4 regions of the Glutamicibacter mishrai genome follow, and region 1 is predicted to be linked to each of the others. Evidence: predicted binding sites of a transcription regulator. Region 1 holds the regulator's gene; each other region holds the start of a gene.
What was found. The regulator LexA, encoded in region 1, represses DNA repair genes until DNA is damaged. The targets are predictions, from matches to a motif close to TCGAACANNTGTTCGA.
Positions count from the first base shown of each region.

Region 2: a site for LexA is predicted at 1,936-1,951, ahead of D3791_RS05535 (shikimate dehydrogenase). Genes of this name have one in related genera too.
Region 3: a site for LexA is predicted at 3,317-3,332, ahead of D3791_RS00190 (DUF6504 family protein). Genes of this name have one in related genera too.
Region 4: a site for LexA is predicted at 2,940-2,955, ahead of D3791_RS04915 (DUF222 domain-containing protein). Genes of this name have one in related genera too.

Region 1 covers NZ_CP032549.1:2,908,279-2,916,025, reverse strand. The annotation lists gene D3791_RS13725 (SseB family protein) at 1-116, opposite strand, end outside; gene priA (bifunctional 1-(5-phosphoribosyl)-5-((5-phosphoribosylamino)methylideneamino)imidazole-4-carboxamide isomerase/phosphoribosylanthranilate isomerase PriA) at 337-1,074, opposite strand; gene hisH (imidazole glycerol phosphate synthase subunit HisH) at 1,252-1,887, opposite strand; gene hisB (imidazoleglycerol-phosphate dehydratase HisB) at 1,888-2,508, opposite strand; gene D3791_RS13705 (histidinol-phosphate transaminase) at 2,531-3,637, opposite strand; gene D3791_RS13700 (LysM peptidoglycan-binding domain-containing protein) at 3,721-4,074, opposite strand; gene lexA (transcriptional repressor LexA) at 4,333-5,052, shown strand; gene D3791_RS13690 (glycoside hydrolase family 76 protein) at 5,120-6,157, opposite strand; gene D3791_RS13685 (ATP-dependent DNA helicase) at 6,260-7,747, opposite strand, start outside.
Region 2 covers NZ_CP032549.1:1,164,348-1,172,094, forward strand. The annotation lists gene D3791_RS05530 (bifunctional sugar phosphate isomerase/epimerase/4-hydroxyphenylpyruvate dioxygenase family protein) at 1-983, opposite strand, end outside; gene D3791_RS05535 (shikimate dehydrogenase) at 983-1,855, opposite strand; gene D3791_RS05540 (MFS transporter) at 2,011-3,351, shown strand; gene D3791_RS05545 (LysR family transcriptional regulator) at 3,435-4,355, opposite strand; gene D3791_RS05550 (YeiH family protein) at 4,428-5,489, shown strand; gene D3791_RS05555 (hypothetical protein) at 5,838-6,062, opposite strand; gene D3791_RS05560 (sugar phosphate isomerase/epimerase family protein) at 6,139-7,143, opposite strand; gene D3791_RS05565 (Gfo/Idh/MocA family protein) at 7,140-7,747, opposite strand, start outside.
Region 3 covers NZ_CP032549.1:37,741-45,487, reverse strand. The annotation lists gene D3791_RS00205 (MBL fold metallo-hydrolase) at 1-459, opposite strand, end outside; gene D3791_RS00200 (S-(hydroxymethyl)mycothiol dehydrogenase) at 459-1,544, opposite strand; gene D3791_RS00195 (hypothetical protein) at 2,356-3,162, opposite strand; gene D3791_RS00190 (DUF6504 family protein) at 3,372-3,680, shown strand; gene D3791_RS00185 (DNA polymerase III subunit alpha) at 3,717-7,172, shown strand; gene D3791_RS00180 (VOC family protein) at 7,173-7,613, opposite strand.
Region 4 covers NZ_CP032549.1:1,035,377-1,043,123, reverse strand. The annotation lists gene D3791_RS04930 (VOC family protein) at 1-88, opposite strand, end outside; tRNA gene D3791_RS04925 (tRNA-Ala) at 280-355, shown strand; gene D3791_RS04920 (acyl-CoA-like ligand-binding transcription factor) at 488-925, opposite strand; gene D3791_RS16890 (TetR/AcrR family transcriptional regulator) at 886-1,086, opposite strand; gene D3791_RS04915 (DUF222 domain-containing protein) at 1,430-2,917, opposite strand; gene D3791_RS04910 (GntR family transcriptional regulator) at 3,071-3,649, opposite strand; gene D3791_RS04905 (sarcosine oxidase subunit beta family protein) at 3,856-5,073, shown strand; gene D3791_RS04900 (sarcosine oxidase subunit delta) at 5,084-5,383, shown strand; gene D3791_RS04895 (sarcosine oxidase subunit alpha family protein) at 5,380-7,747, shown strand, end outside.

The DNA.
Region 1 (7,747 bases):
CGGCCATCCCAGCTCTGTCCAGCAGAGTCGGCGGGTGAACCGGCCTGAGCCAGTGCCGCGACAATATGTCCTGGCAGGTGGCGTTTTGGCGCTGATTCAGAATGCTCCGTACTCATACATCCATGCTATCGGTGGTTTTGGGTCTGGTGGAGGGAAGAGTTGGTTCTTCTCTCATGAGCTTGAACACCACCGTCAAGGTGTTTCAGATCTTTTTTGCGTCATTCTGCAGGGAACAGAGGAATCGGTAACGGTTGGACGTTGTTCCTGCTTCAGAAAACAATTGACGGTTTGAAAGCCGTTGGGCTTTCAAACCGTCAATTGTGTGGCTTGGCGAATCTAGCGACGCCCAGCGACGTCCAATGCTTCTTGCAAGGTGAATTGACCGGAGTACAGAGCCTTGCCCATGATGGCTCCTTCGATTCCTTCAGGCACAAGTTCACGCAGGACACGGAGATCCTCGAGCGATGAGATGCCGCCGGAGGCGACAACAGGCTTGTTGGTCTTGGCGGCGATTTCGCGCAGCAGATCCACGTTCGGCCCGCGAAGGGTGCCATCTTTGGTCACGTCGGTGACGACATAGCGGGCGCAACCGGCATCTTCCAGACGGGCGAGAACATCCCACAGGTCTCCGCCGTCTTTGGTCCAGCCATGACCTGACAACGTGGTGCCGCGAACGTCCATGCCCACTGCGATCTTGTCGCCGTGGCGGGCAATGGCCTGCTTGGTCCATTCCGGATTCTCCAGCGCAGCGGTGCCCAAGTTGACCCGGGTGGCGCCAAATTCCAAGGCGCGGTCCAGGGAGGCATCGTCGCGGATGCCACCGGAGAGTTCCACCTTGATATTCAGTTCCTTGGCGATACGCTGCACGATCTCGACGTTGCTGCCGCGGTCGAACGCCGCGTCCAAGTCAACGAGGTGCAGCCATTCGGCACCGGCGTTCTGCCAGGAAAGCGCCGCTTCCAGCGGGTCGCCGTAGCCGGTTTCGGATCCGGCCTCGCCCTGTACCAGTCGAACGGCCTGTCCCCCGGCGATGTCTACTGCAGGCAATAGTTCGAGAATTGGTTGCTCGCTCATGATGTCCTTAGTGAAGTAATGATTTTTAGAGGGTCAAGACCCATGCGGCAATAATGCTCATAGCCGCGAGTACCCATAGCGCGATAACCCATGAAATATGGGCCTTCTGGCTTTTGAGCGAGATCGCTCCACCTGCCAGAAATGCGCCGACGAACCCAAGCACGATGGTCCACATGCTTACAGGGTGCCCAGCCAGTTGCGCAGAAGCTGCGCGCCGGCTTCCCCGGATTTTTCCGGGTGGAACTGCACCGCCGAGAGCGGGCCGTTTTCCACTGCCGCGACAAAAGGCGTCCCATGGGTGCTCCACGTAACCTGCGGTGGAGTCATCGCTGGCTGAGTCACATCGAATTCCCACTTCTGCACGGCGTAGGAGTGCACAAAGTAAAAACGCTCGTTCTCAACGCCGGCGAATAGCTTGCTGCTTTCTGGCGGCTGAACGGTATTCCACCCCATATGCGGGATGACGTCTGACTTCAGACGCTCGACGGTGCCGGGCCATTCGCCGATACCGGCGGTCTTGACTCCGTGCTCAACACCTTCTTCGAAGAAGACCTGGTGGCCAACGCAGATTCCCAATACCGGTTGCCCACCAGCAATGCGCCGGCCGATCCAGCGCAGTGCGCCAATCTTGGTCAGCTGTTCCATCACCGAGGCGTAGGCGCCAACACCGGGGACAACGAGCCCATCAGCGTTCATGACCTTCTCTGGGTCCGCGGTCAGTTCAACCGACGCACCTGCGGCTTCCAGCGCTCGTACCGCAGAACGGACGTTGCCCGAACCGTAGTCGAGAACAACTACATTTTTCTTTTCCACTTACAGTGCACCCTTCGTGGATGGAATCTTGTCGCCCATGCGTTCGTCGAACTCGACAGCTTCGCGCAGTGCTCGTGCAAAGGACTTGAATTGGGCCTCGACAATATGATGAGGATCGCGGCCCGATAGCACCTCGATATGCGCACAAATTTGTGCGTGGAAGGTGATGGCTTCGAAGACGTGGCGAGTCATCGAGCCAGTGAAGTGGCCGCCGATCAAATGGTATTCCTGCCCTGCCGGTTCACCGGTGTGAACCAGGTATGGGCGGCCCGAAACGTCCACAACCGAGCGCGAGAGCGCTTCATCCAAAGGAGCGTATGCGGTGCCGAAGCGTCGGATTCCCGCCTTGTTGCCCAGGGCTACGCGCAGCACTTCGCCAATAGTGATCGCGGTGTCTTCGACGGTGTGGTGCACGTCGATGTGGGTATCGCCCGTGGCTCGGACTGTCAGGTCGATCAGGGAGTGCTTCGACAGCGCGGTGAGCATGTGGTCGTAGAACGGCACCGAAGTGCTGATCTCTGACACGCCGGTGCCATCGAGATCCAGTTCCACGAATACAGACGATTCGCTGGTGACGCGTTCCATGCGGGCGCGACGTGCGCCAATCAATTCGGCAGACATGTCTTCCTTCGCTTGTTCTTGCTTACTTTTCCGCACCGAGCAGCTCGGCTAGGTGATCCAAGAACGCAGTAGTTTCTGATTCGGTTCCGGCAGTTACACGCAGAGTTCCCGGGATCCCATTGTCGCGGACAATAATGCCAGCTTCCAATAGGCCTTCCCATACCGCGTGAGGGTTCTCCAGTCCGCCGAAGAAGACGAAGTTGGAGTCTGAGACTGAAGGATTGAGCCCCAGCTCTTTGAGACGGGCAACAATTCGGTCTCGCTGGGACTTGATGTCTTCTACCTGGGCCAGCAAAAGATCAATGTTTTTCAGCGCCGCAATTGCTGTTGCCTGGGTGACAGCCGACAGGTGGTAAGGCAATCGCACGAGGCGGATCGCATCGGTGACTTCGGGCGCTGCTGCGAGGTAGCCAACGCGGGCGCCCGCCAGGCCGAAGGCCTTGGACATGGTGCGCGAGACGATCAAGCGCTGCCGTCCTTCAAGCAGGGTCAGCGCTGATTTTGTGCTCGACAGGGAAAATTCGGCGTAGGCCTCATCCACAATGACCATGCCGTTGTGCTCGCTCGCGGCATCGTAGACAGCAGTGATCACGTCGAGGCCGAGCGCAGTACCTGTGGGGTTGTTGGGGGAGCACAGGAAGACGATGTTCGGCTTATGTTCGCGGACTTGTTGCGCGGCTGATTCTGCGGAGAGGGTGAAGTCCTCTGAACGTTCTCCGGCGATGTAAGCCGTATCAGTCCCGCTAGCGAGCAACGGATACATGGAATAGGTAGGGCCGAAGCTCATGAGGCTCCGCCCAGGTCCGCCAAAGGCTTGTAGGATCTGCTGCAGGATTTCGTTGGATCCGTTCGCCGCCCAGATATTCTCGGCGGTCAGGGAGTGACCAAGATAATCGGCAAGAAGTTCTCGCAGTTCGGTGAATTCACGATCTGGATATCTGTTCAGACTAGTCGCCGCTTTAGCGACTTCCTGCGCAATGGCTTCCACGACAGTTTGAGGAAGCGGATGGGTGTTCTCGTTGACATTCAGCTGGATGGGCACGTCGATTTGCGGTGCGCCATATGGGGATAGCCCGCGGAGATTCTCACGCAAGGGCAGCTGACTCAAAAGTTCACTGCGGTCATTCACGCATTTAGTCTACGTGGGGACCAGCTTCGCGGGTGAATCCGCTACGAGTCAAGGTAACAATCCCCCCGACTCACTTCGAGTCCTTAGCCAGCGAGGACTGGAATCGACAGCGAGTCGCCCACGTGGATTTCGCTCCCCTGCAGGGAATTGAGTTCCGAGATGTGGTTGACTGCCGAAGTGACGTCATAGCCCTGCGCGTACTCCTTGGCAAGGCTCCAGACGGTGTCACCAGGAATAACAGTCACGTCAATTGTTTCGACACCCGTTGGCAGTTCAGAGGATGCGTGAGCATTGGAGGCAAACATCGAGAAGAAGAATGCGGCTGCAACAGTAAGTGCAAATACGGGAATGCCTACCAATACCGCCCAACCACGGCGGTTGATGCGGATCTTCATTGGAGTCCGGGTTTGATTTGAGTCAAGTGCGACAGTTGCCATGACCTTATCTCCTCAAGTTTATCGAGTGGTGCGAAGTTGTGTTCGATGCCTATGTTTCGAAGAAGTGTTCGAAACTAGTACATCTGTTCTAACAGAGCTTCGTCCGACTTGTCCAGAAGTTTTCGAACAAATCTTTGAAAGAAACTCGCTTATCCACTAAGATTTCGAAGTAGACGAGCAATGAAAACATCACACCATCTGGCTCCGACAGTTTGGACCACTGAACTTTCGTCAGATAGCTAGGGAAGGCAAAATCTCATGTCAGCTTCACAACGCACTCCCCGATCGAATGCACGCTCGCTGACGATTCGCCAAAAGAAGATCCTGGAAACCATCCAGCGAGCAATCGGCAAGAACGGCTATCCACCATCCATGCGTGAGATTGGCGACTCGGTAGGACTCAAGAGCCTCTCAAGCGTCACTCACCAGTTGAGCCAGCTCGAAAAGCTTGGATACATTCGCCGAGATCCACGCCGTCCGCGCGCCATGGAAATTCTGTTGCCGCTGCAGCTCGCGGATGATGCAGAGAATCCGGCGACCCCCGAGGATGCCGACACCAAGGCCGCCGAGGATGCGATGGTGATCGAGCTCAGCACGTCCGCTGACACCACGATGGTCCCACTGGTAGGACGAATCGCCGCCGGTGGTCCGATCCTTGCCGATCAGTCCGTTGAAGATGTTTTCTCGTTGCCTCGCCAGTTGGTCGGGCACGGCGAACTATTCATGCTCAAGGTTTCTGGCGATTCCATGGTTGATGCAGCCATCTGTGATGGGGACTGGGTGGTCGTCCGCCGTCAGCAAAATGCAGAGAACGGTGATATCGTCGCTGCGCTGCTCGATGAGGAAGCTACCGTCAAGACCTTCCGGCAGCGCGATGGGCACACCTGGCTGCTTCCGCAGAACTCGCGCTACGAGCCGATTCTTGGCGACGCTGCAAAGATCATGGGTCGTGTTGTTTCGGTGATGCGCTCGCTCTAACCACATCTCAAAACGGCGCCGATGCATGAGCTTCGGCGCCGTTTCCGTGTTTGCTATCTACAGGTTTTCACTTCGAATCGCATCGATCTGCAGCGCTGAAGACCATCCATCGCTGAACTGCTGCTGAGAGCCGCCGGGGCTCGTCATCGACAAGACTGCCCGCGGTCGACGAAATCATCTGCTGAGCCATATCTCGAACTTCATGATCCAATCGCTCGTCATTGACGCACAGGGCTAAATAGCGGCAGAGGATTCCGGCAAACAGATTACCGTCTCCTCCTCCGTTTACGGGCAGAATGCCGGCTTCATCAGCCAGATGCCGACGAGTAGCCCGGACCAGCGTTCCGGCGTGGTCCAAATCGACGGCAGTGCCCAGCTCAAGCAACGCTCCAAGTATTGGCCCCTGGTTGTAGGTGTACAGCGCTTCTTCCATCTTGTGCCCTGAGGAAGTAATTCGCAGTCCATCTAAATACAGTCCCTGATGGCCGCTAAAAAGCTTAGTCCGCATCCAGTCGAGGAGCTTTCTGGACTGATCGCGGTCACCGCTGCGCGCGAAAAATAGCGCGGCCGGAGCATTGGCCGGAACATTCTTGAAGTCTCGCTTACGCGACCAGTACAGGCCACCGTCCAAGACGTCATCAATGCCGCCTTCGAGTTGCTTGCGCAAGGTTGTCACGGCCTGTTTGGCACCACGATGGCTGCGTCCTTCAACCTGTCGCGAAAAACCAACCAGCCTTTGGCAAGCCAAAGCCAGCCATGCCATATCGTCAAAGAAATAGTTGGGGAATACCCCGAAGTTCCGCACTCGGATGCCAGCCAGCAAGTCTTTGGCCCGGCGTAATTCGTTCTGGGCAGCACCGCGATCGCCATCGGCCAAATAAGCCAACCCGTCATCGATTATGGCATCCAAGTAGTGGGCCTGCCACCAGTAGTTCCACTCAGCAAACGGATGCGAAAAACCGTTGATATCGCTGAGCATGCTTCCGTCGTGCAACTGGTGCCGAAGACTATACGGACGGCCGATCCACGTACCTGGCAGGCCGAATAGCCTATGGCCAAAACGGGCGTGCGTATCTTCAGCCGCGGCACGCGCCAGCTCCTTCATGGACTTCATCTTGCCTTCCGATTCTCGGACTTCCCCGTGGCACAGACATTAGTACACTCAGCTAGCCATGGACACCAGGTTCGGGTGCCCACAAGCTGGAGCCTACTTTTCAGCGGGCTTCAACCGCTCCAGAACCCCAGAAATAACCTTCTTGTCCACGGTTGGCCACATCGGAGGCAGAGTAGCCTTCAGGAAGCTGCCATAACGAGCCGTAGCCATTCGCGAATCAAGGATGGCAACCACGCCACGGTCGTTGACCGAACGGATCAATCGACCGGCTCCCTGAGCTAACCGAATCGCGGCATGCGTGGCAGAGACCTGCATGAAACCATTGCCACCATGTTTGGCGACGTCCTCGGTACGAGCCTTCGAAATTGGATCGTCAGGTCTCGGGAATGGAATCTTGTCGATGATGACCAAACGGCAGGAATCCCCAGGAACATCGACTCCCTGCCACAGCGTCATCGTGCCGAAAAGACAGGTATCCCGCTCGGCCGCAAACTGCTCAACCAAGGACTTCATGCTTGCTTCGCCCTGGCACAAGATGTCTACATCCAGGCGCTCCCGCAAAATGCTTGCAGCTTCTTCAGCCGAACGCTTCGATGTGAAGAGCGCCAAAGCTCCACCACCAGACGCTTTGATCAGATCTTCAATTTCGTCCAGCGTCTCGGCCGCGAGTTGGCGGCCCGGTTTTGGCAGGTGCTTGGCGACGTACAAGATGCCCTGCTTCGGATAATCAAATGGGCTGCCCACATCAACGCCGGTCCATGACGGAGCACCGGCTCCCATCAGCCCCAGCGAACCGGCCACCGCATCAAACTGGGATCCGATGGCCAAGGTCGCGCTGGTGAGCACCACGGTACGGCCATCAAAAAGGCCTTCGCGGAGTTTTCCTGCCACCGATAGCGGTGCCACATTCAACGTTGCAGGTTGGGACTCTTCCGCCTCAACATAGCCACGGCCCTCGACAAATTCCCGAGGGCGCGTCGTATAGAGAACTTCTCTTCGTTCTTCGGATTCAAGCATTCGAATGGCGTCATCCATGACGGCCTGCAGCTGGGAGCGTGCCGTCTGACGTCCGCCGTCAGCAGGTGCATTGGCTTCTGGCTTGGACAAGGCCAAGGCCAGCCGCGCCTGTTCAACGATGTCGTTAAGCGCGATTCCCATATCTTCACGCAGGCCATGCTCCAACAACCCAGTAGGAATCCCAGTCAGGGACTTCTCCAGTCGGTTCGCTGCCTTGACCATTTCATCAACGTTCACACCGCAGTGGCGTTTGGCGCCACCAGCAGCAGTCATCACCATTCGCGCGGACAGAGCACCAGATACGGAACTGGTCACACGATCCTGAAGCTCATGGGCCTCGTCAATAATCGCGACATCAAAATCAGGCAGTACCGACAACCCCTCAAAGGCGGAAACCGCCAGCAATGCGTGATTCGTGATTACCACGTCGGATTCTGCCGCACGAGCGCGTGCCATCTCCGAAAAGCATTCGTCGGCCATGGGGCACTTTTGAGAACCCAAGCACTCCATCGCGGATACCGAGACTTGCTTCCACGCTTTGTCGCTGACGCCGGGCACCAGCTC
Region 2 (7,747 bases), 1.7 Mb from region 1:
ACCGGCTTGCGCCGGTGCTGGCCGCGGAAGTTGAATCCGAGTTGCGAGAGCAGCCCTGCCACGCGTTCGGGGTCTTCAGTCCTGATCTCGGCGAAGTCGAATCCAGTGGCGTCTTGGATGCCGGGAAGCACCTCGAGCTCCAGCGCGTAGCTCTCCGAGTTCGAGTCCAGCAACTGGGCCGTCTTCGATCCCAACCACTGCAAGGAGCGAAGCCCATCGATGGCGGTACGCTCCACATTGGACTGGCGGAATACGTCATTGAAGATTTCCAGCGAAATGATGCCGTCGTATCCGGAGCGGACGAGCTCTGCCAGGAACTGGTCCAGCGCGAACCCGCCCTGTCCGGGGAAGAGCCGGTAGTGGCGGGACCACGAGAGGATGTCCATTGAGAGCACCGGTGCGTCGGCCAATTGCACGAAGAAGATCTTCTCGCCCGGAATGCTGGCGATGTCCGCCGGGTCATCGCCGCGCGAAAGAATATGGAAGCTGTCGATGCACAGCCCGACGTTGGCTCGATCCACGCGCTTCACGACCTCCCATGAGTGCTGGTAGGTGTCAACGTATTTGCCCCAGGCCAATGCCTCATAGGCGATGCGCACTTTGTATTTTTCAGCGAGATCGGAAAGCTGGCGGATCTGCTCGACAAACAGGTCATCGTCATTGATGGTGGCGGTGCCGACGTTGGAGCACAACAGCATCAGATCCATGCCCAGGCGTTGCATAAGCTGGAATTTCGCCTCGGCACGGTGCAGGTTGGCTTTGAGCGCCTCCTCGGTGACTCCTTCGAAGTCGCGGAAGGGCTGGAACAAGTCCAGGGTCAGTCCCAGACGGTGCGCCATGGCCTTAACTTCTTCTGGCGACATGGGGCTGACCAACAGATCCTGTTCAAAGATCTCGATTCCGTCGAACCCGGCTTTGGCGCAGGCCAGCAGCTTTTCTTCGAGGGTTCCTGAGAGGCATACCGTGGCGATCGAGGTGCGCATTACAGTCCTTTGTCCAGCAGTTCCAGCAGGTGGCTTCGGACCTGCTGCGTCTCCGGCCTGATGCCGGTGATGATTTCGAAGGCATCGACCGCTTGGCCCACGGCCATATATCCGCCATCCAGGACCTGGCATCCCAGGTCGCGGGCGGCGACAATGAGTTCGGTGTCCACCGGGCGGTAGATGCAGTCGGCAACCCAGTGGCGTTCTTCGAGCGCGGCGAGATCCAGGGGCAGCCCCGGGTGGTGGTGCATGCCGATCGGGGTCGCATTGAGCAATCCGTCCACCTGGCCCAGCAGCTGCGGGACCTGCTGCGGTGTTGCCGCATGGATTGCCGCGTGCGGGAAGTGCTTGCGCAGCTCGCGGACACGATGTTCAACGCGGTCCTCATCGAGGTCGACGATGTGCAGTTCCTCGGTGCCATCCTGCAGCAGTGCGTAGGCCACGGCCGCGCCGGCTCCGCCGGCTCCCAACTGCAGCACTTTGCGCTTTGCGACTCCGGGCAGCCCGTCGTTCAGGCCACGGATGAATCCGGAGGCATCGGTGTTATGCCCGATGAATTTGCCGTCCTGGATCACCACGGTATTGACCGCTCCGATGGCTCTGGCCGTAGGCGAGATGTCATCTAGGTGGTCGAGAACGAGTTGTTTGCAAGGATGGGTTACGTTGAAGGCGTTAAATCCCAGCTTGGCTCCCGCTTGGAGCAGCTCCCCGATATCGCTTGCCGGAAGATTGAGTTCGGTGAGGTCAATCGGCCGATACAGGTAATGCAGCCCATGGACCTGGGCAGCACGTTCGTGCATCGGTGGCGTCAGCGAAGGCATTACGCCGTCACCGATCAGACCGACCAGATAAGACTCAGCACGTGTACTCATGTTCTCCCGCAGCTCTTCTTGTTTACTTCAGGTATTGCCTGAGATGTGATTTACATCTACTGTAATCCAATGAACACATTCCGAACAAGTGTACGCATAGCGAACACTTAAAGACCATCTTCACCCTCTTTAGACACTCGACGAGGAGTCACCCGATGCCATCCCCACACGGACCCAACGCATCCGCCGACACCGGCAGCCCAGGAAGAACACCGGTCAAGGCGGCCATCGCCAGCTTCATGGGAAGCGCCGTTGAATACTACGACTTCTTCATCTTCGGCTCCGCGGCAGCTCTGATCTTCCCGCATATCTTCTTCCCTGACACCGACACCAACGCTGCGGTGATGTCGCTGGCCACCTTCGGCTTCGCCTATGTCGCACGCCCGGTGGGCGCCATCTTCGTGGGGCACTTCGGCGACCGCATCGGCCGGCAGAAAGTCCTGATGTTCACCCTGCTGCTCATGGGCGCTTCGACCTTCCTCATCGGCTGCCTGCCGACCTTCGAGCAGGTGGGCTGGCTCGCCCCGATCCTGCTGGTCTTCGCCCGGCTCTGCCAGGGGCTCTCGGCAGCTGGGGAACAGGCCGGCGCCTCATCGATGTCGCTGGAGCACGCGCCGGACCACCGCCGCAGCTTCTTCACCTCATGGACCCTCACCGGCACCCAGGGCGGCCAGATCCTCGCCGCGATGATCTTCATCCCGGTGGTCGCCCTTCCCGATGAGATCAAATTCGGCATCGGCTGGCGCATTCCGTTCTGGCTTTCGGCAGTCGTCGTGATCATCACCTTCTTCATCCGCCGCTCGCTGCATGAAACCCCGGAATTCGAAGAAGCCAAGAAGAACAACGACATCGCCAAGCTGCCTTTGGCCGTGCTGCTGCGCTTCCACTGGAAGGACGTGCTGCGCGTTGTGCTGTGCGCATTCATCGCCGCCGTGTCCACCGTGTATGGCACCCTGGCGATTTCCTACGGCAAGGTCATCGGCAATATGGACGAATCCATTACCCTGTGGCTTGTGGTCGCCGGCAATATCGGCGCGCTGATTTCGCAGCCGCTGTTCGGCATGCTGGCAGACAAGATCGGCCGCAAGCCGGTGTTCATCTACGGCGCACTGGGTTCGGCAGCCATCATGCCGTTCTACCTGCGGTCCATGGAGTCGAGCAACGCGCTGCTGCAGTTCACCCTTTCGGTGCTGGTGTTCTCCTGCGCCTATGCGGCGGCGAACGCGGTCTGGCCGAGCTTCTACGCAGAGATGTTCTCCTCGCAGGTGCGCTTCTCCGGGCTGGCTATCGGCACCCAGCTGGGCTTCCTGATGGCGGGCTTCGCGCCGTCCATCGTCGCCGCCCTGGGCGGGCTCGAAGCCAATGGCTGGGTCCAGATCAGCCTGTTCACCGCGGCGATCGCCGTCATATCCTCGCTCTCGGCGTTGACTGCACGCGAGACCTATCGGGTTCCCACCAAGCAGCTGGGCCACACCATAGAAAAGGTTGCTTCCTAGGCTCCCTCTGGTGCCCCGGATCGGACGTGGCTCCGCGCACCGCGGCCATGCTCGATCCGGGATGATGCCGTTAAGGGCCGTGTTCAGCGGGCGCTGATGGCGATCTCCAACAGGGTGCGCTCATTGGGATTCAAGACGCGTTCCTTGCGCCAAATGGCACATAATTTGCGCATCAAGGCCGGCCCGGCAAACGGAACTTCCACCAGGGTTCCCTGCTTGATCTGGCTTTCGACTGCCAGCTGGCTCAGCACCGCAGGCCCCATCCCGCCGGCCACCAGCTGGCCGATCGTGGCATTGCTGTTGAATTCCGCAATCGGCTTGGCACGTTCGGCTGTTGCCAGGGAATCCAGGAACGCCCTGGTGCCTGAACCTTCCTCGCGTTCAATCAGTGCTGTCTCTTGCAGCTCTTCGAGAGTTACCGGATGCTTCCGGGCGGCCCAAGGGTGGGAAGGGGCCACCACGATCAGCATTTCGTCGCGGAAGACTTCACGGCTTTGAAGCGCGGAGGGCAGATGGGGTGTTTCGACAAAGCCGAAGCCCAGCTGCTCCAGTTCAACCGCTTGGATCACGTCGTGGGAATTCATGATCCTCATCCGCGGGGTGACGCTGGGCAATTGCTCATGCAGCTGGCCGATCCACGAGGGCGCCAGGTACTCGGCCACGGTCATGCTGGCTGCGAATTCCAGTTCCGTCTGGCCGTGCTCGGCCAGGGAACGCACCCCGGCGGCAAAGGCATTGAGCCCGGCGAGCGCTTCACGCGCCCATTGGACGGTGAGCACGCCTTCTGCGGTCAGGGTGGACCCGCTGGTTTTCCTGGCCACCAGCGCATATCCCAGCCGGCGTTCTAGGGTTTTCAGCGCCCTGGAGGCGTTGGACTGCGCCATGCCGACCGCCCGAGCGCCGGCGCTCAGGCTCCCATGGTCCGCAATGCCCACCAGCAACTCCAATGAGGAAAGTTGCAGCCAATGGGCCATGCTCTGCCGTACCGGCACATCGCTATCCATATCATGATCATATGCCTGTGATGGCCAGAAGATGAATACCGCAGGATCGGCTTCTGGCGAAGAATAGCAGGCATGAACCCCGCCCCCGGCTCGACCAGCGCACACCCCGCTGCTGGTACCCGCCCCTCCGCCAGAATCACCGCAACCCGCCGGCTACTAGCAGGACCAGCCCCTGGAATCCTGCTCTGCCTGGTGGTCGGTGCGCTATGCATGCTGATCAGCCATTACCTCAGCTCGGTGAGCGCACTGTTGATCTCCATCGTGCTCGGTGCCCTGTGGCGCAACCTCGCGCCGGTGCCCCACGTGCTTGATGCCGGGGTGGGGCTTTCAGCGAAGAAGCTCTTGCGGATGGGCATCGTCCTCTTGGGATTCCAGCTGTCGCTGGGATCCATTCTCGCCCTGGGCCCCGGAGTGCTGCTGGTGGTACTCGCCTCGGTCACCATCACGTTTTTGCTCACCGCATGGATCGGCAAGCTGATGGGCCTGGATCTTGAACAACGGCTGTTGATCGCCATCGGTCTTTCCATTTGTGGTGCGGCTGCGGTGGCTGGCGCGGAAGGAACCATCAAAGCCAAGGAGCATCAGGTAGCCACGGCGGTAGGGCTTGTGGTGTTTTTTGGAACGCTGATGATTCCTGCGATGCCGGCACTTGGCCTGCTCTTGGGCCTGGATGATCGAGGCATCGGGATGCTCGTCGGGGCGTCCACCCACGAGGTAGCCCAGGTCGTGGCCGGTGCCGGATCGGTATCCGCCGCGGCGCTGGCTGTTGCCGTCACCGTAAAACTAGCGCGAGTCCTCTTGCTCGCCCCGGTCGTTGCCGGTGTGGGACTGTATCTGCGTCGCCAGCACAGCGTCCATGGCGATAAGAATCCGCCCTTGGTGCCGCTGTTCATCCTCGGGTTCCTGGCAACGATGCTCCTGCGAACCACCCTCGACCTGCCCGGAGCATTGCTCGACAGCGCCTCGATGGTGCAGACGCTGCTCCTATCGGCTTCGATGTTCGCACTCGGGCTCGGCGTGAACCTACGCAGCATCTTCACTACCGGGATCAAGGCGCTGCTTCTGGGCTTGATCGCAACGCTCATCATCATCATTATGGCAGCCAGCGGAACCGTGCTTTTCCCGCCGACCTAGTTTTGTAGCCAGCAGAGGACGTCGGCCACGCGAGACTTTCCTCGAAACGGGCCTTGGCCAAAAGCCAATATTGACGCGCTAGTTCTATTGGCAAATATTAAGCCAAGTTGTCTTTTAGGACCCTTCATCACGGATTGCGGGTCGCCTTCTGGGAGCGGCACGACTTTGCCTCTTGAAGTCCCCAGAGAATGCGGCAAAGGAACTTGCCTGAATTCAGAACTCGATCATCCGAAGCTCTGAATCCTGGACAAGTCCCTTTGCTGCGCACTTTAAGACCAAGGATCACGATGGCGCACCAAGCCGGTCCGCTGTAAACCTTTCCCACTAACCCTCTGGCTCCGTTGTCGTTTAGTCAGACGCTATCTCGCGATGTTGTCTCTTGAAGAACGACAAAATCCTTTCCGCAGGAGTGGCAAGGAATTCGAAATCTACATGATCTTCTCTCTCGACGACTTCTTCGTCATTTTGCCGGCTACGCCCCGCGGCTGGTATGCCTCGCTCGCCTGCAGCATTTACGCCTTGGGGATCCAAAGCACGTAATAGAGTATTGATGACTACATCTTCGTAAGCCATGGTGATGCCTCTTAACCCTTGCTCTTCAGGCACTATGAAATTACCGAACTGCCTTAAGAGACCGGAACATTAGTGATCAATTCTGGGAGAGTTCAGAATCGTAGTATTCGATTCCTTCACGAATTTCACGAATCGGATCAACAGACATATCGATTTCCGCTACACCCCAGCCAGACCACTGCTGTTCTTTCAGAGTCATGGTCCATTTGCGCCAATCAACAATTCCCTTTTCACCCATAACTCGGAACGATTTGATCATCACGTCATGTCGTTCCATCGGTGTTCCGCTCAATTTGTGCGGGGGTAAATGTGCTGCACAGTCTTTCCAATGAAGTATCGGCGCACGTAGAGCATGCTTGCGAACCACGCTCACCGCGTCGCTTCCGTCAAGAGCGATATGCCCCGCATCTATGCACAGCTTCACCAAATTCGGATCCGTAATGCTCATCAGGGTGTCTATATCCTCGACTCGTGATGCCAGTGAATAGGCGTCTGTATGAATCGCGAGATGCACTCCGCTCTCGGAAGCAATTTTCCCTGCGCCTTCCAGCACGTCAGCGATGGATCCCATAAGATCAGGATCGGCAGGCTTCGCGAATGAATCGGCCGATGCTTCGACTCCGGCCGTTTCCGAGAACTCTGCCCTGGGCACGGTGCTAGTAATCATCGTTTGGCATCCCACCTCACGAAGAAATTCGGCATGTTGCGCCGTCTCCTCATGAAGCCGGTTCAGGGCAACGGCCCTGCTCTTGGCGTCTGGGGCGTCCACGACTGCCTTGAGCGCTATCGGCAACACATAGCTCGATGAAAGTACGAGGCCGCGCCGGTCTAGCTCCTTCTTGAAAGCAGTAGCGGTCCCATAAGCACGCAACGCATTAACCCAACCACCGGGTGCTGGCGCTAATTCGATGCCGCTAAGTTGTGCTTCGGCAGCGCCGTCCAGCATTTTGTCAAAGAACCGATGAGGGTCCTCGTCAACTTTTCTTTCCCACTCGCTGTAGGCCTGCTCAGCGGGCATATCCCAATATTCAGGGTTGAAAAAAGTGACAATGTCAGTGCTCCATCTCAAGTCCAGGCTCATGCCGTCACCTCGTCTACCGCTACCCATTGGTGGTTATCAGCAGATTGCATTACAGCTTCAATGACGCGCTGAGTACGTGTCGCTTCCGCGAACCCTGGCGTACCCGGCCGTCCTTCGACGATGGCACGTACGAACTTTTGAAGCTGCAGGGATGCATCATCTGCATAACCCGTTCCCATACCGCCCAATGGGTACCAGTAATCCTGGTGATTTTCGTTCAACGTGATAGTCCGGAAGCCTTGCTTGTCTGGGTCATCGCTGACCAAGCTGAGCTTGATTTCGTCAGTGTGGTTCCAGTCAAATTCAACGGTGCCGCCCGTGCATTCAAGTTCAAAAAATAGCCGGTTCTTGCGCCCCGAGGCGTACACCGTCGCCGCGAATGAACCAATTGCGCCGTTTTCGAATTTGGTCATCCACAAAGCCGCGTCATCGAGATGGTCTCCGGCTTTCCTTTCTTCGTCCGAAAGCCAGGCAGTGTTACTTTTCGGATTCTTTGCGCCGACAATTGCGTTAACCGATTCAATGTCTCCAACGAGATACGAAGCCAAATCGATGATGTGAGAACCGATATCGCCTGTAACGCCAGATCCACCGGCAGACTTCT
Region 3 (7,747 bases), 700 kb from region 1:
TCCACCGTTAAACAGCGTGTCTCCGCTGAACAGCACGCCCAGATCTTCTGCGTAGAAGCAGGTGGAACCGGGCGAATGTCCTGGGGTGTGCAGAGCGGTAAGCGTCGTGCCAGCGATGGTGAAGGTGTCTCCATCGCTGATTTCCGCATCAACATCACGTTCTGGATAGACAGCTTCCCAAAGCATCCGATCTTCCGGGTTCAGGAAGAGCGGCGCATCGACAATGTCCGAGAACTCGCCAGCGGCGCGAATGTGGTCATCATGCCCGTGCGTGAGCAGCACTGCCATCACTTCACGCTCACCGACGACCTCTTGGATCTTTTTGATGTCGTGAGCTGGGTCGATGACCATGACCTCTGAATCATCACCGATGATCCAGACATTGTTGTCCACTTCCCACGTCCCGCCATCCAGAGAGAAGGTTCCGGAGGTGATGACGTTTTCGATGCGTGCGGACATCAGAGTTCCACCACCGAACGCAACACGGTTCCTTCATGCATCTTGTTGAAGGCTTCCTCGATCTGGTCGATCGTGATGCGCTCGGTCACGAAGGAATCCAGATCCAGTCGGCCGAGCTTGTACTGCTCCACCAGCATTGGGAAGTCGTGGCTTGGCAGGCAGTCGCCGTACCAGGAGCTCTTCAGGGAGCCGCCACGGCCAAAGACATCGAGCAACGGCAGTTCCAGCTTCATCTCCGGGGTAGGCACGCCCACGAGCACCACGCGGCCAGCCAAGTCGCGGGCGTAGAAGGCCTGCTTGTAGGTTTCCGGGCGGCCCACTGCGTCGATCACCACGTCGGCGCCGAAGCCGCCGGTCAATTCCTGGATTGCTTCTACTGCGTCGACCTTGGAGGAATCAACGGTGTGGGTGGCGCCGAACTTCTTGGCGCCTTCCAGCTTGTCCACGTTGACGTCCACCGCGATGATGGTGGTTGCCCCGGCCAGCTGGGCGCCGGCGATGGCAGCCGCGCCAACGCCACCGCAACCGATCACAGCGACGGACTCGCCGCGCTTGATCTCACCGGTGTTGATGGCAGCGCCGATGCCGGCCATGACACCACAGCCGAGCAGGCCTACGGCAGCTGGATCAGCATCTTCGTCAACGATGGTGCACTGGCCGGAGTGGACCAGGGTCTTCTCTGCGAAGGAGCCGATGCCCAGCGCTGGGGAAAGCTCGGTGCCGTCCTCGAGGGTCATCTTCTGGGCGGCGTTGAAGGTGTTGAAGCAGTACTTCGGCTCGCCCTTGGCGCAGGCGCGGCACTGGCCGCAGACTGCGCGCCAGTTCAGGATGACGCGGTCGCCGACCTTGACGTTGGTGACGTTCTCGCCGATCTGGCTGACGACAGCGGTGGACTCGTGGCCCAGCAGGTAGGGATACTCGTCGCCGATTCCGCCGAGCTTGTAGTGCAGATCGGTGTGGCAGACGCCGGTGGTCAGTACGTCGACAACAACTTCTCCGGGACCTGGGTCCGGAACGATGATGTCGACGACCTCTACGGGTGCGTCCTTGACGCGCGAAATAACGGCTTTGACCTTATGAGGCATGGGATTTAGCTCCTGGAACGATTGATGGTTGCTGTCTCGATGCTATCGGTGCGTTGGATGCGAATCGAGCATTGTGCTGATCATGACCCGGAAGTTTCGCGCAGAGCCTACGCGAACAGACATTTATGAGCCTTTCATCCTATGCACGAGTTGGGACGAAAAACGGCGCTTGAATTGAGAGCCAGAGTGCACGAGCCACATTGACGCAGCACTTCAGGGGAGCAAAGGCGATATCCGCCAGAACTTATGTCGGGGTGGCTCGTTCCTGGACGTGGGTGAGGAGCACAGCAAGCGTGCCCCAATAAGGCGCATAAACCAGGCGGTTGGCAGTTCTTCAAGTTGCCAAGCAACGGCAGCTGGATAGGTCCTACCCCAAGGCGATCGTGAAGCGAATGATGCAGGGATATTTCTAGACGGCCCTTGCCGCCATGGAGTCTTGTCATCTCTCGCAAAATGACAGAACAGCTTGGTCGCGCCCTCGGCTTCTTAACTCTATTCAGCCAGATGCTGTTGACCAGCGATGGCCAAAAAGGAGCAGTGGCTGCATTTGCGTGGGGCTTCAATGGGGCGGGCCGTCTGATTGCGGTGGCATTGCCATTTTCGAAGGCACCGCTACCTGAAAACCTTCCAACGGCCGAGTCGGAACGCGCATCAGTTGCGACGTGATCGAGTGCAAGAATTGCCATAATTTTTATTCTCGACATTTCAATGTCTTCTTAGGGTGGATCTAGTGCAATGCGCGGTAAGGCCGATCAAATCGACCGGCCTTAGGCGGACCACAGCATGAGATCGGAAAAGGTTTGCGCCCCGGCTAGCCTTTCATTGCTGCCTTGAAGCGATATGCAATCGCCTTGTCATCAGCAGCTTGGGATAGTTGCGAGGTTTCTTCCCAGGTCGTTCGGCCGAGTTTTTTATTCACGAATTTGGAACTGATGAAGTACTTCTCTTCCCAATTCTTTGGTCTCTGCTCCCAGATTTCTTCGAGCCAAGCGTCATTTTCCTTACGGCCTGTTCCGAATTTTATGCATTCAGTCCGGATATTCCAGAACTCCTTGGGATCCATGATCAACGGGTCTTCCAGCCTGATCGCCCGAACCCGACCCTGGTGGGTGAAGTGGGCAAGACCAGATAATCTCGTCACGTACCGGAAATCCAGTAAGCCAATCGAGTTAAACGGACCTGCAGAACTAAGATCGACGGTTCGGGAGTTTACTATTTTGACCCAGCTCGCACTGAATGCCTGCGGGAACCAGCGATCAATGACTCCATGTTTGATTGTGGACAAGCTAAGGGAACTTATCCCTTCTTCGCTTGTTGGCAGCTCGCAATTGAAACAGTCAAGTGCCTCCTGCGTAGGGCGATAAATCAGGGTCTCGGTTGCTGACCTCTGTTCCAGAACTTCGGCCCATTGCGGTTCCCACGAGAATTCGAGAGTGCTGACACCAGACCAATCATGATTCTCCGGAAGCAACACGCGTTTGGCGTCGTATACCGAGATTCGTTCAAGGGAAGGGAAGCTCGAAATTCCGGTCAAATCTAGATGATCGCTTATTCCTTGGTAGACAACCTTGGTCTTTTTCTTATTCATCCATGGTTTGAAGTCTTCCATCGCTTTCATTGATGTCCCTTACGTTGGTTCTTCGCCATGCCACGCATGCGTTATTAGCGTAAAGCGTATCGCCCCTGTTTTGTGACCCTAAGTGCTCGGTTTGCCCTCCAGCGCGCCCGGGGTGGACCAAACTGTCGGTGCGCCTGACTAGTGTAACTGTCATTCGAATACATGTTCGAATAGAATGGTTCTATTAGGTAAGGAGTGCACACGTGGGGATGTTCACCGAGTCAATTGAGGTTGCCCGGGCGGCGAACGGAATGCCGTTGCGCGTGAGATGGCAAGGGCAGGACTACCGCCTGGCTGCCGAACCTCAACGCTGGTTCGAGCGCCGCAAATGGTGGGACGAAAACCTGCGGATTCCGCGTGGAATCGGCGCGGGAATGGCCGACTACGAGATGTGGCGGCTGCAGCTGGTGGCGGTGCGCGGACCGAAGCAGGTGCACAGCGTCGACGTGAGCTTTGATGCGCAAACCGAACACTGGCGGCTGGTGCGTGTGCATGAGTCCCTGGCCCGCAGCGCCTAGGCCGCAACCAGGGGAACATATCTTCGAAGGGCTGTCATGAGCTTCACCCATTTGAACGTTAGTTCTTCCTATAGCGCCCACTACGGGGTGTCGCACCCGCGCGCCCTCGCGCAAGCAGCCAAAGCGCATGGCGCGCAGATGCTGGCGCTGACCGACCGGGACGGGCTATATGGCGCGGTTAAGCACGTGGCGGCCTGCATGGCTGAAGGGCTGGCACCGATCCTCGGAGTCAACCTCGCGGTGCTCGATGCCTCCGGGGAAACCCTCGGAAGAATCACCCTGCTGGCCCGCGGAGGCTGCGCAGGAGCTGGCTACGCGGCCCTATGCCGGGCAATTACCCTCGCGCACAGCACGGCGCATGGCGTTCCCGGACTGAGCGCCCGGCAGGTTGCGGAACTGGGCCGCAGCGGCAATCTGATAATCCTGCTCGGCGGTGAATCCGATGTAGCCAGAGCGATCCTCAAGGGAAAATACACCCAAGCGCGCACACTCATGGCCGACTGGAAAAAGCGGGTGGGGAAGATGCTGCGGGTCGAGATCACCACCTACCTCTCGTCGCACGGTTCGCGCTATAGCCTGGGCGAAGCCGCGCGCATGTTGCGCTACGCCCACGAACGGCAGATCAAAACCGTGCTGACCAACGCGGTGCGCTACGTAGATCCCGACGGAGCTGTCACCGCGGATATTCTTGACTCCGCGCGCACCCTGCACAGCTTGAAAAACCTGGACTCCTGCCAGCCCAATGGCCAGGGCTGGCTCAAAACCCCTCAACAGATGCACCAGCTGGCCACCGAAATCGGCAACGCCACCGAGCGGCACTGGGCACATCAGATGCTGGGCGAAACCGAAGCGCTCGCCCGGTGGGCAGCCTTGGATCCCATAACGGACTTGGGCTGGAAGAAGCCGGTGATCCCTGAAGCGAAAGTCATCGGACTCTACCGGCCAGCCATGCAGGAACTGACTGAACGTGTCTACGCCGCGGTCCCGCGCCTGCTGCCTGATGCCGACCGAAGCCTGATTGAAAAACAGCTGGACCTCGAACTGGGCGTGATCCAGCGACTGGACTTCGCCGGCTACTTCCTCACCGTGGCAGAAACCGTCAACCTCATCACCGAGATGGGAGTGCGCGTTGCGGCCCGCGGTTCGGGAGCCTCCTCGCTGGTGAACTACCTGCTGGGCATCAGCCAGGTGAATCCTCTGTCCCACGACCTCGTGTTCGAACGCTTCCTGTCGGACACTCGAACCACCCTGCCCGATATTGACATCGACGTGGAATCAGCCCGCCGCCACGAGATCTACCACAAGATCTTCTCCACCTACGGCGAAGAACGCGTCAGCCTGATGAGCATGCAGAACGCCTACCGGGCCCGCGGCGCAGTACGCGACGCAGGATCCGCCCTTGGCATCGAACAGGAGCAGGTAGACGAAATCGCCAAGCAGCTCTGGCGCTTCTCCGCTTCCTCATTCCGCGAAGCACTCACCGAGAAACCCGAGCTGGCTGCCCTCGCCGAACGCATCACCGATGACACCCAGCTCGATATCCTCATCGACGCCACCGAACGCCTGGACCGGTTGCCACGGCATATCTCCATGCACCCCTGCGGGGTGATCCTCTCCGATGCGAGCCTGCTGGACCGCACCCCGGTGCAACCCTCAGGCATCGGATTGCAGATGAGCCAGTTCGACAAGCACGATATGGACCTGATGGGGCTGATCAAACTCGACGTGCTCGGAGTGCGCATGCAATCAGCCATCGCCTACACGCTCGAGGAAATCGCCCGCATGCACCCGAGCAAGGAACAAGCCGCTCGCGCCGGCGGACACACGAACGACAGCTATATAGAGGCCGACGGAAAGATCGACCTTGCCAGGGTGCCGCTGGATGACGAACCCACTTTCGACCTGATCCGTTCCACCCACACACTGGGCTGCTTCCAAATCGAATCCCCGGGGCAGCGCGAACTGGTCGGCAAGCTGGCACCCCGAGAATTCAACGACCTGATCATCGATATCTCCCTGTTCCGGCCTGGGCCCATGCAATCGAATATGGTCAAGCCCTACCTGGAGCACCGCCACGGATTCGCCCCAGCCCAATACCTGCACCCGGACCTGATTCCAGCGCTCGCCGAAACCCACGGGGTCACCGTTTTCCATGAACAGGTGTTGCGCATGCTCGATGTGCTGACCGGCTGTGGGCTGGGTATGGCTGATGTCTACCGGCGCCTGCTGGGCAACCCGGAAAAGGAACCAGCCGTAGAACGCTACGTGCGCACCGAAGCAACCAAGCGCGGCTACAGCCAGGAGACGATCGACAAGGTCTGGGAAGTGCTCTCCGGCTTTGGGTCCTTCGGCTTCTGCAAAGCCCACGGAGCTGCCTTTGCCGTGCCCACCTACCATTCGGCTTGGCTCAAGGCGCATCACCCCGAAGCCTTCCTCGCTGGCATCTGGGAACACGACCCGGGCATGTACCCCAAACGGTTGCTGGTCTCCGAAGCACGCAGAATGGGCGTTCCCATCCTCCCTCTGGATATCAATCGCTCCACCGGACACTACCGAGTCGAACGAGTTTTCGAATCCGCTCCAGTGAAGCTCCCGGTGGTGCCCCGCGCGCCCAGCTCACTGCGCCCCGGACGCTACGGCATCCGCCTGGCCTTCCGCGACATCCACCAGATGAGCGAACGTGAAGTGCAACGCCTCGTGGCCGGCCAGCCCTATGAGCACCTTGCAGATGTCCGCGCCCGCGCGGGGCTCTCACGCCGCACCTACCAGAACCTCGCGGCCCTCGGCGTCTTCGACTCCCTGCTCGCCGGGACCTCGCGTGCCGACACCATCGCCCACACGCAATCCATGGCCCACAGCACCCTTCCAGCCAAATACCGGCCCGGCCCCGGACAGCTGGCGCTTGACCTTGGGAAAATCGAACACATCAAGGCCACGGGAACCGAGCTGGAACCAGCAGAAGTAGTACGTACCGAACTGGACCTGATGCACCTGGATGCCAGCGAGCATCTCATGACCTCCTATAGGCAGAGACTCTCGCACCTGCCTATAACCCAGGCCGCAGAACTTCTGCACCTGCGCAATGGAACTGAGGTGCTAGTTGCGGGCGTACGCATAGCCACGCAGACCCCACCCATGAGAGGCGGAAAGCGAGTGGTCTTCATATCCGTAGATGACGGCACAGGCTGCATCGATGCCACCTTCTTCGATGACACGCAGCAACGCACCGGCCCCTTGCTCTTCTCCACCCGCATGCTGCTCATCCACGGAGTGACCCGGCGTACCGGGCCACGCGGCATTTCCTTGCAAGCGCTGAACGCCTGGGACCTGCATCAACCAGAAACCTTGCCCGCTGCGGGATACCTTGAAGAGCAGAGTCGACCGCAAATCAGCTATCGGCCGAAGCTCGGCGAAGGCGCTCGCAACATCGAAAGCGTCGGAGAGCTCGCCAAACGCATGGAAGCTGAAGGACTGGATCAGCGTGGGGCGTGATCAAACCGAAGAAACATGCCCGTCAGCGTCAATGACAAAAGACGGGTTATGGACAAAGTCCCAGCGGAAACCATCAGGATCAGCAATACAGGCGCTCTTCCCGCCCCAAGGCTGCACCGTCGGCTCCGAAATCGAGGTAGCTCCTGCTTCCAGCGCTCGCCGATAGTGGTGATCGACTTCGGCATCCGAGTGGACGTTATGCCCCAGCGACAGCGGGGGAGCCAGCTCGCCGTGGCCGACGTTTCCGTACTCGGATGGCATCTGCGCAACGTCCCACAAGGCAAGCATCAGACCGTAGCCTGCGCGGACAAAAGCGATTTCCGGGTGAGCCGGTTGAACCAGTTCGAACCCCAGTCCCTCGGTGTAGAACTTTGTTGAAACGCCGACATCGCGCACGCCGAGGGTAATGGCGCTGATGACCGGGGGAGCAGGTTTGTTCATAGTTCCAGAGTAGAAGCGATGGAAAATGAAAGCCATGGGTTAGCGAGCCTCCCAAATATCTCCGCATCCCTGTCGAAGAGGAATTACTGCTCATCGTGCAGCGATCAACGTTGCATCTGGCACGTCATGACCCT
Region 4 (7,747 bases), 1.7 Mb from region 1:
GATCGCCGCCGAGTGCTGCGTTGTAGAATTCCATGGCTTCGCGGGCATCACCGGCGAAGCGAAGGTACGGGGTCATTCCAATGGCCATGGGATCGCGCCTTTCACTGACTTCTTGGCGGAGCCGATCGGCTCCGAGATCATTCTTGCATCGGCCGGGGACATTCTGAATAGGCTGGATGTGATCAGCGTCTCCGATGGCCGATTTGGTGTTTTTCCAGGACCTCCGGTAGAGTTTTATCTCGGTTCAGCGGTAGTGATACCGAGGGAACCAACTCTTTTGGGGGTATGGCGCAGTTGGTAGCGCGTCTGCATGGCATGCAGAAGGTCAGGGGTTCGAATCCCCTTACCTCCACCAAATCCAATAAAAATCTCCTGGTCAAGCGACCAGGAGATTTTTTGTATCCCAAGCTGTTCGAGGTTGCGTCGACGCTTTAATCGAGCTCTTATCGTGGCCGTGATCGTGCGATCAAGGTGGCTACTTCAGTCTCTAGTTCCGACCCGCTTCAAAGTCGCCAAAGGCAACGTCAATCAATTCCAGGATCGTGCGTTCTTGCACGTCGTCCGCCCAAGCCATCAAGGCCAATTGGAACGCACTCAAACTTGTCTGAACCAGAACGCTGGCGCGCAACGGGGAGTCGCTGCCTTCTAGCCGCTCGGCAACGATCGGTGTTAATAGTTCCGCCCAAACCATGTGTTTTTCAGTGTTTCGCGCACGAAGCGAGGGCGTGCTTGCCAAGAGGCGCATGGCCGCCCTGTCCCGTGAGCGGTGCGGGCCGCGGGTAATCATCGCCGCGTAGGCTCCGTGCAATGACTGCATGATCGGTTCGTCGGCTGGTCGCTTGATCAGCTCATCACTTACACGCGGTCCGTTCGTTTCGAATGGACCTATGACCATATCTTCTTTGGTCGCAAAATAACGATGCACACTGCGGGGGATGACCCCGCCGATTCTGCAATTTTCGCAATAGTCACCTCGTCAAACCCATGTTCGACGAACAGGTCGAGCGCGACGTCTGCGACTTTTTCGCGAACAGCGTCGCGCGCAACATAGCGCAGGCCTGAAGCGGGCAACTGTGGGTGATTCATAACACTGAACTTGGGAAAGTGTATTGCCGCTGGCCGGTCGTTAAGGTGTTTTGTCGATACTTTGTGAGGCGTAATCCGCGCAAACCAGGTTTTGGGGCGAAAGTGATTTTTGCTTATGACCGCTTTATGCGGCGGCAAGATTCGTGGTTATTGCCTGTCGCTGGCCAAAGTATTTGAGGTTGCAACTGGGATGTCTTACTTAGGGGTATGCATTCGAAGCGAGTGGCTTCGTGCTTATGCGTAATCTTCACGAAGATATCCCAGTTGTAATCAGCAGCTTATCTATCGCCCCATTTCTGGGGCGATAGTGGCAACTGGTCTGGCTAATATCTTTTTCATCCCGTCAAGCGGGGATATCCTCGATGCCGGGCGGACTGCTGCCCGTGTCCGGCGGCCGGTTCAACCATTCTTCAAATGTGCTTACCCAGTCGGCTTCACTCATGTGCTGTGGGTAAGGCTTATGCGCAAAACCGGTCGCTGGAGGTGCCGTGGACCGGTACTTGATGCCCATACCGGTGTTGATCAGCATTGAATGTGGTCCGCTTTTGAGGACGAATTCTTGCCATCCTGGGGTTTCCTTGGCTTGGTTGCACAACTTGCAACGGCCGTCGGAATTGATCACGCAGGTATGTCCGCCTAAATAAGCTTGGGTGACATGGTCGATTTCTTCAATCGTTCCGTCGCAGAATGGGGTGCGGCAATGCCTGTCGCGTATTTTGACGAATTTCTTCATTTTCTCCGGGAAGATCCTCGCTTTGGAATCCATCGCGATCAGTTCCTTGTCGCCCGGTGCGGTATACAGGCGGATGAGTTCCACGGTGGCTTCCAGCGTTTCAACGAAAGCCGGTGAGCGAGTGGCGGCCATGTCAGCCAGAGTCATGTTGTTCATGATCTCCTGACCGGCAACCAGCTCACGGGCATACTGGGGAGCAATGACGCCGTAGCCTTCCAGATGGGCGGGATTCCGATCGCCGAGAAAAAGCGTCTTATCTGTCATTACCAAGCCAAGAGTTAGGGTGAGCGGAATTTTGGCCTCAGAGTTGGTGCAGAAACTCGAGAAGTAGTCTGCCTCTATCTGCGCCCGGGTGCGGGAATCGCCCTTTGCCTTGATGCTGCGAGCCGTGGCTTTCATGTCATTCTTCATCGCCATCCCCGCGCTGATGGGGATACTGCCGTTCACCCGCATCATGCCGGTGCGGGAACTGGGCGTGAATTTGACGAAGCGCTTTTCCTCAGCTGATTTCTGTTCTTTGCACTGCTGGTCCGAAGCGTAGGTCAGGGTGAAGTCGTAGACAGCGTCACTGATTTTCCTATTGCCCAGGTTCTCAAACATCTTTGGATTCTTGGCGAAAAAATCGTCGAATTCTGTTCGGCGTTCTTCTTTGACGGAATGCAGCGGGGTGAGAATAGCCCGAATCTGCGCCTCGGTGAATTCGCCTCGGCTGAACGCAGCAGCCAAGTGCGGAGTGCTTTGGAAGAGAATCCGGCAGTTCTCCAAATACGTTTGAAAGCCATGCGGATCGGAGCGGCGGGCAAGTGCAACGGCGGAAGCGGCGCCGCGGTTGAGCTGGTCCTGTGCCTTGCTTCCGGGGTTCTTTTCAGAATTGGATTGAACCACGTCAATTTCGAGCTGATTGCTCAGTGCTGCTTGATGATAGTTCAAGGTGGCAATTGCGGATTCGATCTCGGCGATGGCTTGAGCGCACTGGCTCTTGGTGCCATGTTCTTCGCGGTATGCCAGTACAGATTCCAGCTCTTCGATCACGGCCTGGATCTTGCCGTGAAGCGATGGGTCGGGCTGATCCCCGGAGGAGTTTACTGTTTCGGGCATATTCTTACTTTACGCCTGTTGTTCGAATATGTCTTCGAGTTTTTGATTGCAGGTGGATAACTTTTAGGGCATGATGAAGTTACAGGTCAAACGATGGTTTGACGGGTGGTCAAGGCTGAAAGCAGGTGCGGGATTGGCGACTGAAACTGGCGGTCAGAGTACGGCGCGCACCGAAGTTTCGAAACTGGCGATATGGTCGCGGGCCAGGGTGCTGGCAGTTTCCGGGTCTTGATTGAGGACCGCTTCGAGGAGGGCCTGGTGTTCGGCGATATGGGCGTCAATGCTCGGAAGGCGATCCAGGGTGAGGCACCAGATGCGGGTGGCGAGATTGTCGAGCCGGATCAGGGTCTCTTCGAGATGGTGGTTGGCGGCGGCCTGGTAGATCAGGCGGTGCACGGCCAGATCGTTCTCCATGAGATTGCGCCGGGTCTCGTCGCCGGTGAAAGTGGTGATGGTGTGCAGGGTCTGCTCGATCTCGTGGCGCACACTGCCTCCGCCCAGGGCCGCGGCGCGATCGGCGGCGAGTGGCTCCAGGGCGAGGCGCATTTCGGTGATGGCGGCGAGTTCGGTGATGTCGACGCGGGTGGCGAAGGTGCCGCGGCGCGGGTAGGAGTGGACCAGGTGGTCGACTTCCAGGCGCTTGAGGGCTTCACGAAGGGGAGTGCGGCCGATGTTCAGCTCGAGGACCAGCTGGGCCTCGTTGATCGGCTCGCCCGGGGCGATGTCAAGCATGATCAGGCGGTCGCGCAGTATCTGGTAGGCGCGATCGGAAAGGGATTCGCTCACTGAAGTCCTCCTGTGGTGCGTAGCATCCAAGTAATTTTCGTGAACCCATTGACCGGGTTTCCTGTTCTATCATACAGTGAATCGCAGATTGATATATCAGTTGTCGGCAATTCATACATTCATACGGTCCTGTCGAAGATTGGAGATTCACTGTGGCTGATCTGCTGCCTGAGCACCCGGAGTTCCTGTGGGCGAATCCGGACCCCAAGAAGTCCTACGACGTTGTGATCGTCGGCGGTGGCGGCCACGGCCTGGCTACCGCGTACTTCCTCGCGAAAAACCACGGCATCACCAATGTGGCGGTCCTGGAAAAGGGATGGCTGGCCGGCGGGAACATGGCCCGAAACACCACAATTATTCGCTCCAACTACCTGTGGGATGAATCGGCTGGCATCTACGAAAAGTCGCTGAAGCTCTGGGAGCAGCTGCCCGAGGACCTGGAATACGACTTCCTGTTCTCCCAGCGCGGGGTGCTGAACCTGGCCCACACCCTGGGCGATGTGCGCGAATCGGTGCGCCGCGTGGAGGCGAACAAGCTCAACGGCGTGGACGCCGAATGGCTCGACCCTTCCCAGGTCAAGGAAGCCTGCCCGATCATCAACGTGAGCGACAACATCCGCTACCCGGTCATGGGCGCCACCTGGCAGCCTCGTGCCGGCATCGCCAAGCACGACCACGTGGCCTGGGCCTTCGCCCGCAAGGCCAACGAAATGGGCGTGGACATCATCCAGAACTGTGAAGTCACCGGGTTCATCAAGGACGGCGAAAAGGTCACCGGCGTGAAGACCACGCGCGGCACCATCAACGCCGGCAAGGTCGCGCTGGCCGGCGCGGGGCACTCCTCGGTGCTGGCCGAAATGGCCGGCTTTGAACTGCCGATCCAGTCCCACCCGCTGCAGGCTCTGGTCTCCGAGCTGTTCGAACCGGTGCACCCGACCGTGGTCATGTCCAACCACATCCACGTCTACGTCTCCCAGGCCCACAAGGGCGAATTGGTGATGGGCGCCGGGATCGACAGCTACAACGGCTACGGCCAACGCGGTGCCTTCCACGTGATCGAAGAGCAGATGGCCGCGGCCGTGGAGCTCTTCCCAATCTTCGCCCGGGCGCATGTGCTGCGCACCTGGGGCGGCATCGTGGACACCACCTTGGACGCGTCGCCGATCATCTCCAAGACGCCGATCCAGAACCTGTACGTGAACTGCGGCTGGGGCACCGGCGGGTTCAAGGGAACCCCGGGCGCCGGCTTCACGCTGGCCCACACCATCGCCCACGACGAGGCGCACCCGCTGAACGCCCCGTTCAGCCTCGAACGCTTCGAAACCGGCCACCTGATCGACGAACACGGCGCGGCAGCCGTCGCACACTAGGAGCACCACCATGATGCTAATCGACTGCCCGCACTGCGGGCCACGCAACGAAAACGAATTCGGCTACGGCGGCGAAGCCCACGTGGCCTACCCGGAGAATCCCGCGGAGCTGACCGATAAGGAATGGTCCCGCTACCTGTTCTACCGCGGCAACAAGAAGGGCGTGTTCGCCGAACGCTGGGTCCACTCCGGCGGCTGCCGCAAGTGGTTCAACGCCCTGCGCGACACCGTCAGCTACGAATTCCTGGCCGTATACGGCGCCGGCGAGGCGCAACCGCAGATCGACAACCTTCAGGGAGGCTCCCGATGAGCAAGCCACAGCGACTGGCACCAGAACTGCGCTCCCGCGCGCGGATCGACAGCGCGCAGCCACTGGCCCTGAGCATCGACGGGCATCAGCTTTCCGCCTTCCGCGGCGACACCATCGCCAGCGCCATGCTGGCCAACCAGATCCGCCAGTGCGGCCCTTCGCTGTACCTCAAGCGCCCGCGCGGCATCCTGGCCGCCGGGGTGGAAGAGCCCAACGCGCTTGTCACCGTGGCAGCCCGCCACGCCGGCGAGGTTGATGAGTCGATGCTGCCGGCCACCACGGTCTCGGTGACCGAGGGTGTTTCGGCAAGCCTGCTCTCGGGCCTGGGCGTGCTGGATCCGGACACCGATCCGGCCTACTACGACCACGTGCACGTGCACACCGACGTCCTGGTGGTCGGTGCCGGCCCTGCCGGTTTGGCCGCGGCCCGCGAAGCCTCGCGCTCCGGCGCCCGGGTGATGCTGCTCGACGAGCGTCCGGAAGCCGGCGGAACCCTGCTGGATACCGCCGGCGAACAGATCGACAGGGTGGATTCCGCTGACTGGATCGAATCGGTGGTGGACGAATTGGCGCAGGCCGAGGAAACCACCCACCTGCAGCGCACCACGGTGTTCGGCTCCTACGACGCCAACTACCTGGTGGCCGTCCAGCGCCGCACCGTGCACCTTGATGCACCGGCCGCGCCGGGCGTCTCGCGCGAACGCATCTGGCACATTCGTGCCGGCCAGGTGGTGCTGGCCACCGGCGCCCACGAGCGTCCGGTGGTCTTCGAAAACAACGACCGCCCGGGCATCATGCTTGCCGGCGCGGTGCGCAGCTACCTGAACCGCTACGGGGTGCGCGCGGGCGAGAAGATCGCCGTGTTCACCACCAACGACTCCGCCTACGAACTGGTCAGCGAACTAGCCGCCTCCGGCTCGGTGGTCGCGGTGATCGACGCCCGCCAGAACATCTCCGCGGCCGCCGCCCAGGCTGTGGCCGATGGCGTACAGGTCATTTCCGGATCCGCCGTGGTGGATACCGAAGCCGATGAATCCGGCGAGCTGTCCGCGATCTTCGTGGCCGAACTGGACGAGCAGCGCGAACTGGGCGAAGCCACCCGGATCGAGGCCGATGTGCTGGCAGTGGCCGGCGGCTTCAACCCGGTGGTGCACCTGCACTCCCAGCGCCAGGGCAAGCTGGACTGGGACACTTCCATCCACGCATTCGTCCCGGCCGACGCCGTGGCCAACCAGCACCTGGCCGGTGCGCTCACCGGCCGCCTGGATACCGCCAGCGCACTGTCCACCGGTGCCGCCACCGGCGCCGCGGCAGCCACCGCCGCCGGGTTTGACACGGTAGCGCGGGTTCCGGAAGTCTTGCCGGTTCCGGCCGGGGAAACCAGCCCGGTGTGGCTGGTGCCTTCGCGCTTCGGCGATGACGCGGCGAACTACAAGTTCCACTTCGTCGACCTGCAGCGTGACCAAACCGTCGCCGACGTGCTGCGCGCCACCGGCGCCGGCATGCAGTCGGTGGAGCACATCAAGCGGTACACCTCCATCTCCACCGCCAACGACCAGGGCAAGACCAGTGGCGTGGCAGCGATCGGCGTGATCGCCGCGGTGCTGGGCATCGAGAACCCGGCACAGGTGGGCACCACCACCTTCCGCGCCCCGTACACCCCGGTGGCCTTCGCCGCCCTGGCCGGACGCAACCGCGGGGACCAGCTCGACCCCGCCCGCCACACCGCCATGCACTCCTGGCACCTGGAGCACGGGGCCGAATTCGAGGATGTTGGCCAGTGGAAGCGCCCTTGGTACTACCCGCAGGCCGGGGAGGATATGGAAGCGGCGGTCTACCGCGAAACCAAGGCCGTGCGCGAATCGGTGGGCATGCTTGATGCCACCACCCTGGGCAAGATCGAAATCCGGGGCAAGGATGCAGCCGAGTTCCTGAACCGCATCTACACCAACGGCTACACCAAGCTGAAGGTCGGCATGGGCCGCTACGGCGTGATGTGCAAGGCCGACGGCATGATCTTCGACGACGGCGTGACCCTGCGCCTGGCCGAAGACCGCTTCCTGATGCACACCACCACCGGCAATGCGGCCACCGTGCTCGACTGGCTGGAGGAGTGGCTGCAGACCGAATGGCCCGAGCTGGACGTTGTCTGCACCTCGGTGACCGAACAGCTGGCCACCGTGGCAGTGGTTGGACCTAAATCCCGCGAGGTGATCGCCAAGGTCGCCTCCAGCGTGGACGTGTCCAACGAGGCCTTCAAATTCATGGCCTTCGCCGATGTGGTGCTGGATTCGGGGATCGAGGCACGCATTTCGCGCATCTCCTTCTCCGGCGAGCTGGCCTTCGAAATCGCGATCCCGGCCT